2 linked regions of the Caballeronia sp. LZ062 genome follow. Each later gene encodes a partner of the first gene's protein in a complex. Links are inferred from orthologs where the notes say so. Each region holds a gene or a part of one and is shown on either strand. Other genes may lie near its edges.

What was found.
Region 2: the proteins of dapF (region 1) and P9239_RS06655 are in contact, whole or in part, in a solved structure (PDB 5YGU), measured with the Escherichia coli proteins. The link is inferred for Caballeronia sp. LZ062 from one-to-one orthologs.

Annotation. Positions count from the first base shown.
Region 1 is NZ_JARTWB010000002.1:2,589,577-2,592,820, reverse strand. What follows is about bases 181-3,105. They hold dapF (diaminopimelate epimerase), read right to left. Parts: upstream 2,117-3,105; coding sequence 1,244-2,116; downstream 181-1,243. Other genes in these bases: P9239_RS18175 (DUF484 family protein), read right to left, coding at 491-1,210; xerC (tyrosine recombinase XerC), read right to left, coding at 181-480. Outside these bases: more of xerC, read right to left, coding at 1-180. UniProt on the Escherichia coli protein: Involved in the succinylase branch of the L-lysine biosynthesis and in the biosynthesis of the pentapeptide incorporated in the peptidoglycan moiety. Catalyzes the stereoinversion of LL-2,6-diaminopimelate (L,L-DAP) to meso-diaminopimelate (meso-DAP).
Region 2 is NZ_JARTWB010000002.1:128,026-131,090, forward strand. What follows is about bases 284-3,029. They hold P9239_RS06655 (RNA pyrophosphohydrolase), read right to left. Parts: upstream 2,109-3,029; coding sequence 1,458-2,108; downstream 284-1,457. Other genes in these bases: proB (glutamate 5-kinase), read left to right, coding at 284-679; P9239_RS06650 (CNP1-like family protein), read right to left, coding at 755-1,279; P9239_RS06660 (hypothetical protein), read right to left, coding at 2,220-2,360; P9239_RS06665 (proline--tRNA ligase), read left to right, coding at 2,424-3,029. In the rest of the region: more of proB, read left to right, coding at 1-283; more of P9239_RS06665, read left to right, coding at 3,030-3,065. UniProt on the Escherichia coli protein: Master regulator of 5'-end-dependent mRNA decay.

The sequences.
Region 1 (3,244 bases):
CTTCGTATCGACGTGGCGGACATCGAGCCCGACCAGTTCCGACAACCGCAGCCCCGACGAATAGAACAGTTCCAGCATGGCGTGGTCGCGCAACGCTTCGGTGGTGTCGGCGCGTGGCGCGTCCATCAAAGCCATTGCGTCGTCCACGGAAAGCGCCTTCGGCAGCGTCTTTTCGCGCTTCGGCGCGCGCACCGTCGCCACGGGATTCGCGGGCATCTCGACGCGTTCGGCGAGCCAGCGGTAAAACGCCCGCCACGCCGACAGCCGATGCGCGATAGAGCGCGGTGACAGCCCCGCTGCGTGCGCGCGCACGACCGCGCCGCGCATGTCGGCGGCCGTCAGCGTTTCGAGCGCGCGGCCCTTGGCGAGCGCGCGCAGTTCGCCGAGTTCGTACGTGTAGCCGCGCAGCGTGTGTTCCGACAGACGCCGCTCGTGTTCGAGCATCGCGAGATAAGCGGCGATGTGATCGGCGGGTTCCATGTGTCGGCGCCTAGTTCGGCAGCAGGCGGCAGAGCGCCGCGCTCGCCAGCACGCCGATCTGCGCGAGGAAATCGGTCGCCATGCCGTCGTGAAAGCGGCGCGCGTCGGGCGAGCCCATGACGAGCAGGCCGAACGTGGGGGCATCCGGGCCGGCTTGCGGATCGCGCAGCGCGACGAGCGCAATGGACTGAATGCCGCGTTCGGCGGACGCGTCTTCAAGCGAGCCGCCGCTGGACGCCGAAGCCGAGTTCGCCACGCCCAGCCACTGCGCCGCGGCGAAGCCGCTGTTCGCGCCGCAATACGGCGCGTCGAGACTGCCCGCGAAAATGCGCACTTCCTCGCCGACGTGACGCGCGAAATCCGCCTGCCGGTACGCTTCATCGACGTCCCACATGCGCAGCGCGGCTTGCGGCACATCGAAGACTTCGCACAGTCCTTTGCTGATGGTGGACGGCAGCGCGTAGGGATCGCGCTGGCCGGTCACGCGCACGGTCCAGCGGTTGAATTTCGTGGCGATGCTGTCGTTTTCGTGGCCGTAGCGCAGCAGTTCGGCGAGCCGCCGTTCGAGTTGCTTGTTCTTGTCGCGCAGCATTTCCATCTGGCGTTCCTGCAACGACACGGCCGATTTGCCGTGCGGATTCGAAAGCCGGATGGTGCCGAGCAGTTCGGCGTGCTCGACGAAAAAATCGGGATTGTCGAGCAGATAGTCGGCGACTTCGCGTGGATTCATGTTTGCCTGATACGTTTGAATGCGTGGCCCAAGTCAGCCGATGTCCGACAGCTCGATTTCGCCTTCGAAGACCGTCGCGGCGGGTCCGGCCATGAAAAGCGCGGCGGATTCGTCGCGTGCGCCGTCCCAGCTGATCGTGAGCGTGCCGCCGTGCGTCTCGACGCGCACCGGCGATTCGAGCAAACCGCGCCGGATGCCCGCGGCCACCGCCGCGCATGCGCCCGTGCCGCAGGCGAGCGTCTCGCCCGCGCCGCGCTCGTAGACGCGCAGTTTGATCGAATGAGAATCGACGATTTGCATGAAGCCCGCGTTGACGCGCTCGGGAAAGCGCGCGTGGCGCTCGACGAGCGGCCCTTCGGCGAGCACGGGATACGCTTCAACATCGTCGACGACCTGCACCGCGTGCGGATTGCCCATCGACACGACGGACACCCAGCGCGTCGTTTCGTCGATATCGAGCGGCCAGAGCGTGTCGTTGCCCTCGCTGCGCCCGTCGAGTGCGCTGGCGTCGAACGGCACGCGCGGCGGATCGAACACTGGCGCGCCCATGTCGACGGTCACTTCACCGTTGTCCTGCATCGTCAGCGTGATAACGCCTTTCTGCACCTGCACGCGCACCGTCGAAGCAGCGGTCAGCCCGCGATCGCGTACGAACTTCACGAAACAGCGCGCGCCGTTGCCGCAATGCTCGACTTCCCCGCCATCGCAATTAAAGATGCGGTACTTGAAATCGACGCCATCGACGGTCGGCTTTTCGACCAGCAGCAGTTGATCCGCGCCCACGCCGAAATGACGGTCGGCGAGCGCGCGAACCTGCGCGGCGCTCAGATGGAGCGCCTGCGTGTAGCCGTCGAGCACGACGAAGTCGTTGCCCGCGCCCTGCATCTTGGTGAACTTGAGTTTCATGGCCGCTATTGTATGTGAGCCTCGGTGCGGCGTTTCGCGCCGCGCGGCTCAATAAAAATTCGCCTCGCCCGGCGGCCGCGTCTTGAAGCGCTTGTGAACCCAGTAATACTGCTCGGGAATGCGCGGAATCTGCTCTTCGAGAAAAGCGTTCATGCGGCGCGCGTCGGCTTCGTCGTCGCCGGTCGGGTAGTTCTCCCACGGCTCGAAGATCTTCAGCCGATAACCCTTGTAGTTCGGCAGCACTTCGCCGATGAACGGCACCACTTGCGCCTTGCCCGTCTTCGCGAGCCGGCCGACGGCGGTCAGCGTGCAGGTCGGAATGCCGAAGAACGGCACGAAGGTGGAATTGCGCATGCCGTAATCCATGTCCGCGCCGAGCATGACGGGCTTGCGGTCGCGCAGCCAGCGAAGCACGATGCGCGCGCTGTCCGCGCGGCTCGCCATGTCCGCGCCGAAGCGGGCGCGCTGCCGCTTCGCAATGTCTTCGACCTGCGGATTCGAGAACGGCTGATACAACGATCCGCATTGCCGGTGCAGCGAGTAGTTCAGAAAGATCGACCCGGCCTCGATGCCGACGAAGTGCAGGCCGAGGAAGAGCGTGGGCGGCAGATCGGGATCGCTGAGATCGACGGCGCTGTCCACTTCGATCAGCTTTTCCAGCTTCTTCGCCGATCCGAACCACTGCACGCTGCGCTCCACATAACTGCGAATGGCGTGGCGGAAGTGCATCTGCGCGACTTCCTCGCGACGCTCGGGCGACCATTCGGGAAAGCAAAGTTTGAGATTCGTATGCACGATGCGCTTGCGCCGGCTCGGAATCTGATACAGCAGCCAGCCGAGGCCGTCGCCGAAACGCGCGGTAATGCCGTAAGGAATGATCGCGAGAAACTTCAGAAAGCCAATGGCGAGCGACACGCCGATGCGCCCTAACATGAGGTGCTCCCGCGAACATACGGGCGGCGGCTACCAGCGGAGGATAAGCGCGGGACGAATGACAACAAGCGTTCGACTCTGTAAAAACACGGGAAACCGGTATAATAAGACCTTCGCCGAGTTAATGGACAACTTGCGGGGCGAAGCCGGCCTGAGCCAGATGCGTGCATCACGTGCACCGGGGTCAAGGACGGA
Region 2 (3,065 bases), 2.5 Mb from region 1 along the record:
AATCAAGTTCGGCGACAACGACACGCTCGGCGCGCTCGTCGCGAATCTGATCGAAGGCGACGCGCTCGTCATTCTCACGGACCAGCGCGGCCTCTTCACCGCCGATCCGCGCAAGGACCCGAACGCGACGCTCGTCGAACAGGCCGATGCCGGCACGCCCGAACTCGAAGCAATGGCCGGCGGCGCGGGATCGAGCCTCGGCCGCGGCGGCATGCTCACCAAGATTCTCGCGGCCAAGCGCGCCGCGCACAGCGGCGCCAACACGGTGATCGCGAGCGGCCGCGAGGCCGACGTCCTCACGCGCCTTGCATCGGGCGAGCTAATCGGCACGCAGTTGATCGCGCGCACCGCACGCATGGCCGCGCGCAAGCAGTGGATGGCGGATCACTTGCAGGTGCGCGGTCACGTCGTGATCGACGATGGCGCCGTGCAGAAGCTCACCGCCGACGGCAAGAGCTTGCTGCCGATCGGCGTGGTGGATGTGAAGGGCGCGTTCGGTCGCGGCGAAGTGATCGCGTGCGTCAATGACAGCGGCCAGGAAGTTGCGCGCGGCATCACGAATTACAGCAGTGCAGAGGCGCGGCTGATTCATCGGCGGCCGAGCGCGGAGATCGAAGCCGTGCTCGGTTACATGCTGGAGCCGGAACTCATCCATCGCGACAATCTGGTGCTGGTCTGAGACACGTTCACCGCCGAATGAACAAAGCCCGCTGAACCGGAAGGTCAGCGGGCTTTTTGCTGTGCGAGCCGGCAATTAACGCAGGTTGATGGACCGTTGCGTGCGCTCGTACTGGATGTTGTTGACGATCTGCTTCGCGTTGCCGACAGGCAGTTTGCTCGTGCAGAAGTAGTCCTGATACAGCGCGGCCTGATACGCGTTCAGTTCGCCGTTTTCGATACGCCGGAAGTCGAACGCGACGCCGCGGTCCCAGCCGGTGCCGTCCTCGTTGATGCTCGCGTAGCGGCGCCATTCATACGTGTCGCAGCGAATGCCTTCGTAGTTGACGTTGCGCGCGCCGCTCGGGCTCGTCGCAACGACGACGTAGCGCACGACGCCGTCATTCCCGACGGAGAGCGAACTCTTGTCGACCGCGAACGTCAGCGGTGTGTTCTCCGAAACATTGAACGGAAGCAGGTTCGCCGCCTGCGGCAACGGCGGCAGCGTATCGACTTTGTTCTCGACCCATTCCGTCTTGCGGTCGAGCAGATAGGTGAACACGCCGTCGTCCTGATTGGACGGGCCTTTGGAACTGGAACAGCCGGCGAGCGCGGCGAGCATGGCGACGAGTACCGCGGATGAGACGATGACTTTCAATTCGATGTTCCCGAATAACGGATGCGCGGACGGCGAAACGCCCGGCGCGTCGAGCAGTGCTCGCTGCGCCGGGCTTACCAACATGCCGAGTGTCAGATTGAACGAAGAACCGCCGCGCTCGATTGCAAAACCGAACGCGATTTCAGTCGCACGATGACCGCCGCGCGATGATCCGCACTTCTTCGCTGACCGTACATTCTGCCTGAACCGCGGCGCCGGCGGCGGTTACGGCAGGTGTCTCGATCGTCATGGTCTGAATGACGCGCGGATAACGCGGCCCATGATGCGCGGCGCGCTCACCGCGTTCGCCACGAGTATTGGTTCGCCGCAAAAAGCGGGAAAGCTCGGTGAGAGCCAGTTGATAAACGTCGCGCTTGAACTCGATGACCGCGTCCAGCGGCACCCAGTATTCGTTCCAGCGCCAGGCATCGAATTCCGGATGGTCCGTCGCGCGCAGGCAAATGTCGCAGTCGCGCCCGACCATGCGCAGCAGAAACCAAATCTGTTTCTGACCGCGATAATGACCGCGCACTTCGCGCTTGATGAACTTATCCGGCACCTCATAACGCAGCCAGTCGCGCGTGCGACCGACAACTTTCACGTGCTCAGGAAGCAGGCCGGTTTCTTCGTGTAACTCCCGATACATTGCTTGCACGGGGGTCTCGCCGTACTTGATGCCCCCTTGCGGAAACTGCCAGGAATGTTCACGCAGCCGCTTGCCCCAAAACACTTCGTTGCGCGCGTTCAAGAGGATGATGCCGACGTTCGGGCGAAAGCCTTCACGATCCAGCATACAACCACCTTCGAATCCTTTAAAATTGCTTTGATTATAAACAGATAACGGCCCCGGCGCATCCGTTCGAACCCGTGTCGGAGCCCCAATTTCGGGGCTCGCGGTGCGCCTTCACGCAAGGAAACTTTGCCAGGCAACGCGGAAGTCGGCAGAATCTTCTTTTCCGGCTTCGTGCAGGGCGGTCGGCCACAAGCGGCGCGCGAGCGTCTCGTTGTGGCCTCGTGCAGAGCCGTCGACCGTTTCGTTGTTCACCCGTTTCGCCAGCCTTCAACCACATGGTTTCGTGGGCGCGCGCCGCTTTTGGAAAATTTCTGAATGAAAGCATCCCGTTTCTTCATCGGCACCCTGAAGGAAGCTCCCGCCGACGCCGAGATCGTCAGCCACAAGCTGATGATGCGCGCCGGTATGATCCGCCGCGTCGCGGGCGGTATCTACGATTACATGCCGATCGGCCTGCGCTCCATCCGCAAGGTCGAAGCCATCGTGCGTGAAGAGATGAACCGGGCGGGCGCGCTCGAACTGCTCATGCCGGCCGTGCAGCCGGCCGAGTTGTGGCAGGAATCGGGACGCTGGGAACAGTACGGCCCGGAACTGCTGCGCATCAAAGACCGTCACGAGCGCGATTTCGTCGTCGGACCGACGCACGAGGAAGTGGTCACGGACATCGCGCGGCGCGAGATCAAGAGCTATCGCCAGCTGCCGGTCAACTTCTATCAGATCCAGACGAAGTTCCGCGACGAGATTCGACCGCGCTTCGGCGTCATGCGCGGCCGCGAGTTCATCATGAAGGACGCCTATTCCTTCGATAAGGACACGGCGGGCCTCGCCGAGTCGTACAAGAAAATGTACGACGCCTACGTGCGCATCTTCACGCGCATCGGGCTGGAGTTCCGCGCGGTGGCGGCGGACAACGGCTCGATCGGCGGCAGCGGATCGCACGAATTTCACGTCATCGCG